One region of the Fundicoccus sp. Sow4_F4 genome, then DNA from elsewhere that is predicted to be linked to it. Evidence: predicted binding sites of a transcription regulator. Region 1 holds the regulator's gene; the other holds the start of a gene.
The links. The regulator HrcA, encoded in region 1, represses chaperone genes, less so after heat shock. The targets are predictions, from matches to a motif close to TTAGCACTCNNNNNNNNNGAGTGCTAA.

Region 1 (2,411 bases):
TTTCACCTAAATAATCTTCTGCGTAGCTCTTTAAGTGTTGCAAGATCATTGCTGAAATTTCTTGTGGTGTGTAGTCTTTGCCATCCATTTCAGCTTTGTAGTTGCCCTCACCAATGTGACGTTTAATTGAGCTTACTGTATGTGGATTAGTCACTGCTTGACGCTTAGCTACTTCACCAATTTGAATTTCGTCATTTTTAAAAGCGACAACTGAAGGTGTCGTACGGTTACCTTCTGGGTTTGGAATAATTTTTGCCTCTCCACCCTCTAAAACAGCAACCGCAGAGTTAGTTGTACCTAAGTCAATACCAATAATTTTTGCCATAATTTGTTTCCTCTTTTCTTAAATTGTTTATTTATATACGTTTACGCTGATACAATGACCATAGCCGGACGAATGACACGGTCATCTAGTAAATAACCTTTTTGTAATACATTCACGACAACATCGCTTGCTTGCCCTTCTTCTGCCGGCATCGTGCTGACTGCTTGGTGGAAGTTTGGATCAAACGCTTCATTCAACGGATCGATTACAGTCACTTTTTCACGTTCTAGCGCAGTAATTAGTTGCCCATGAACCATTTCGATTCCTTTTTTTAGTGTTAAAGCATCTTCACTTGTTACTTCCGTTGCTAGAGCACGTTCAAAGTTATCGACAACTTCCAGTAGATTTGTAGCTAAACTTTGCGAACGATACTTCGCTGCGTTTTGACGCTCACGTGTATTCGTACGTTGCATATTTGAAATTTCAGCTTGTAGACGTAATACTCTGTCTTCTAGAGCTTCATTTGCTGCAGTAAGTTCAGCTAAGTCATCTTTTTTAGCATCTGTATCATCTTCTGTTGTAATTGTTTCAGTCGTTTCATTTGCAATTTCCTCTTCTGATTCGATGCTATCTGTTTCAAATAGTGTCTCATCTTTTACAGTAGAGTCCTCGACATGTTTGTTTTCTTCTGTCAATTTTCTACCTCCTCATTTTATATAGTCGTTTAACTAGTAATTGGATAATTCTGTAATCATTTTCTCCATTAAGCCGATAATACGGTGATAAGGCATGGTTGTGGGGCCAATCAGACCCAATGTGATTTCTTGATTTTGTTGTTGAAACTTCCCTGTTACCATACTAAGATTTGCTATCCCATAGGGCGACATATCCGCTCCGAAAAGAACTTCAATTCCTTGATTCCGATTTTCAAGCATATCATACATACTGGCAGAACCATCCACCATCGTAAATAATTTCTTTAAATCTTCTGAGTCTGTTTGGGGCTCTATAAAATCAAATAAATTGTTTTTACCACCAATATGATATTGGCGCCCTTTCAAACTATGAAGAGTTTTCTCAGCTAAGGGAGAAAAATCAAATTGATATGAAACTGCTCGTTGAGTTAGTAATGGTATCGTCAGTTTTAAGCGATGGTAAACATCTTCAATACTTGTTCCTATTAACTCATTGTTGACTATTTCTGAAGCCTTCATCACCATTTCTTTAGTTACTGGATAAAGCGTGACGAACAATTGAGTTTCGACACGGCCTCCGTCTGTAATCATAATAGCAATTAAGTTCTTCTCATTTAGATAAACAAGCTTAAACTCTTTCAGATGATGGGAGTCATTGCTCTGTCCTAAGACAACAGCTGTATAACCTGTTAAAGAAACCAGAATATCGGCAGCCATTTGAGCTAACTGTAAATCATCTGCTTGGCGTTCATGAAATAATTCGGCAATTGCATGATCATCTTCTTCTAAGACTTTCATCTCATCTTCGTGATGGATTAAGCGGTCAACATAATAACGATAGCCACTGAAAGATGGAATTCGACCACTTGAAGTGTGTGCTTTCCTCAGCAATCCTTCTCTTTCCAAAACGACCATATCATTTCGAATGGTTGCTGGACTGACGTTTAGAAGACTCTCTCTTAATAAAGTTTTAGAACCAACGGGTTCTTCAAACTCACTATATAATCTAACGATTAAGTAAAGAACTTGCCTTTGCCTCGGTGTTAACATGTAGATTCGCTCACCTCACTTTGGTTTAGCACTTAAATTATAGGAGTGCTAACATCTATTATATTACACGCTATTCTGGGGCATGTCAAGGCTTTTTCTTCAAAAAATACAAAAAACTAGCACTCTTACATAAAGAGTGCTAGTCCGCTGGATCAATAGATACATTTATTTTATATCAGTTCATTTTACAACGTTTAACCAGCCGATGAGTTCGCGAAATACGGTATCTGCGAGAAACAACCCACGATTAGTTAAACGAACAGTCTCTCTTTCAATTATCATTAATTCTTGCGCTACTTGCTTATTAAAAAACTCCCCAAATAATTCAAGCGCTGAATAATAAAATTTGCTTTCAAACTCTTGTAAACTAAATCCTCGATTCGTCCTCAGCGCTAAGAATA
Region 2 (2,411 bases), on a different contig from region 1:
GAGCGTGGCCACCCCCTGGCAAACTGCCCCAATTCCCATCGCAATCAGCGCGTTCAAACGGCGCCGTTTGGAGTGGCGGAACGTTTATTTATGTGCCCAAAGGAGTGCGGTGTGATATTCCACTGCAGACTTATTTTAGAATTAATAATGAGGGATCGGGTCAATTTGAACGCACGCTGATTATTGTCGACGAGGGCGCGAGTATTCATTATGTCGAAGGCTGTACTGCGCCGACCTATACGACGGCTTCCCTACATGCGGCGATCGTCGAAATTATCGTGAATAAAGACGCTTATTGCCGCTACACCACTATTCAAAACTGGTCGAACAACGTTTATAACTTAGTGACCAAACGCGCTCATACCTATGCTGGCGGTGTCATGGAATGGGTGGATGGCAACCTTGGGGCGCAAGTCACCATGAAATATCCGAGTGTCTTCCTTAAAGGTGAGGGGGCGCGTGGCACCATGTTGTCGGTCGCCTTTGCAGGAGCTGGCCAAATTCAAGATACCGGCGCCAAGATGATCCATCAAGCGCCCAATACGTCAAGTTCGATCGTGTCTAAATCGATTGCCAAAGATGGTGGCGAAGTCAATTACCGCGGACAGGTTTATTTTGGTGAAAATTCACAAGGGTCCATCTCGCATATTGAATGTGATACGATTATTATGGATGAATTATCGAAATCGGATACGATTCCTTATAATGAGATTCATAATGGAAACATCTCACTCGAGCACGAAGCGAAAGTCTCGCGTATTTCAGAAGAGCAACTGTTCTACCTGATGAGCCGCGGGCTATCCGAAGAAGAAGCCACTGGTATGTTGGTGATGGGCTTTGTCGAACCTTTTACCAAAGAGTTGCCAATGGAGTATGCGGTCGAACTCAACCGATTGATAGCTTATTCAATGGAAGGTTCTGTCGGTTAATCGCTAAACGTCACCGATTACTCGCCTAATAAGCCAATAAACTAGGAAACGAATGACAGCCTGTCGCACTCTGAGGAATTCTCATGGTACGACAGGCTGTTTAATAACTGCTTAAAAAAACTAAGAGCAAATATTAAGAGAATGAGTGTGATCCTTGCTAGCTAATATTTGATAGAGAAAAGCTGCTAAACCTGTAAGCCACAAGAACTGTTCATGAATGTATAATGTGCGTTAAGAAGTGAGAAAAAAAAAGAATGTCAAAAAACGTCAAAGAAATACTTGCTTTTTTTGTCTGAGTAGACTAAAATAAACAATGTAGTTAGCACTCGCTCGAAAGGAGTGCTAACCAATCAAAAAAGAATTTGGAGGGAACGTAATGTTAAAACCTTTAGGAGAACGCGTTATCATTAAAGTTGCTGAAGTTGAAGAAAAATCAGCTGGAGGCTTAGTACTTCCGAGCTCAGCAAAAGAAAAGCAACAAATTGGTGAAGTCATTGCAGTCGGACCTAGCATCGAAGCAGAAGATGGTGTAGCTGTCGGTGATCAAGTTATCTTTAAATCTTACACAGGAACTGAAGTAACGGACCAAGGTGAAACGTATTTAATTATTGAATTAGATGACCTTTTAGCAGTCTTAGCATAAATCTCAATTATATAATGTATTAACAACTAGCACAGCTAGTCAAACCAAATTTTTTTCAAGGAGTGAACGAAAGATATGGCAAAAGAATTAAAATTCTCAGAAGACGCACGTGAAGCTTTATTAAAAGGTGTCGACATATTAGCGGATACAGTGAAAGTGACATTAGGCCCTAAAGGTCGTAACGTGGTATTAGACAAAACTTACGGTTCACCACAAATCACTAACGACGGTGTCACAATCGCTCGTGAGATTGAATTAGAAGACCGTTTTGAAAATATGGGTGCTCAATTAGTCATGGAAGTTGCCTCTAAAACAAACGACGTAGCCGGAGACGGAACAACGACAGCAACCGTCCTAACACAAGCCATTGCGCGTGAAGGAATGAAAAACGTGACGTCAGGTGCTAACCCAGTTGGCATTCGCCGCGGAATCGAAAAAGCAACTAAAGTAGCAGTAGATGCACTTAAAGCACTATCTGTACCTGTTTCATCTAAAGAATCGATTGCTCAAGTAGCCGCTGTTTCATCTGGTGACGAAGCAATCGGTGAATTGATTGCTGAAGCAATGGAAAAAGTGGGGAAAGATGGCGTCATTACCATCGAAGAATCGCAATCCATCGAAACTGAACTTTCAGTAGTAGAAGGGATGCAATTTGACCGTGGTTACTTATCACAGTACATGGTAACTGATAATGAAAAAATGGTAGCTGATTTAGATAATCCATTAATTTTGATTACAGACCGTAAAATCGTCAACATCCAAGATGTGTTACCTTTATTAGAAAACATCATGCAATCAGGCCGTCCACTATTGATTATTGCTGAAGACATTGAAGGTGA

Region 2: the regulator HrcA is predicted to act here: its motif matches at 1,249-1,275, upstream of ACTQ5J_RS04410 (co-chaperone GroES).

Annotation. Positions count from the first base shown of each region.
Region 1 covers NZ_JBQKLQ010000001.1:497,471-499,881, reverse strand. The annotation lists gene dnaK (molecular chaperone DnaK) at 1-325, opposite strand, end outside; gene grpE (nucleotide exchange factor GrpE) at 367-960, opposite strand; gene hrcA (heat-inducible transcriptional repressor HrcA) at 994-2,010, opposite strand; gene hemW (radical SAM family heme chaperone HemW) at 2,191-2,411, opposite strand, start outside.
Region 2 covers NZ_JBQKLQ010000002.1:68,552-70,962, reverse strand. The annotation lists partial or broken gene sufB (Fe-S cluster assembly protein SufB) at 54-929, shown strand; gene ACTQ5J_RS04410 (co-chaperone GroES) at 1,306-1,572, shown strand; gene groL (chaperonin GroEL) at 1,648-2,411, shown strand, end outside.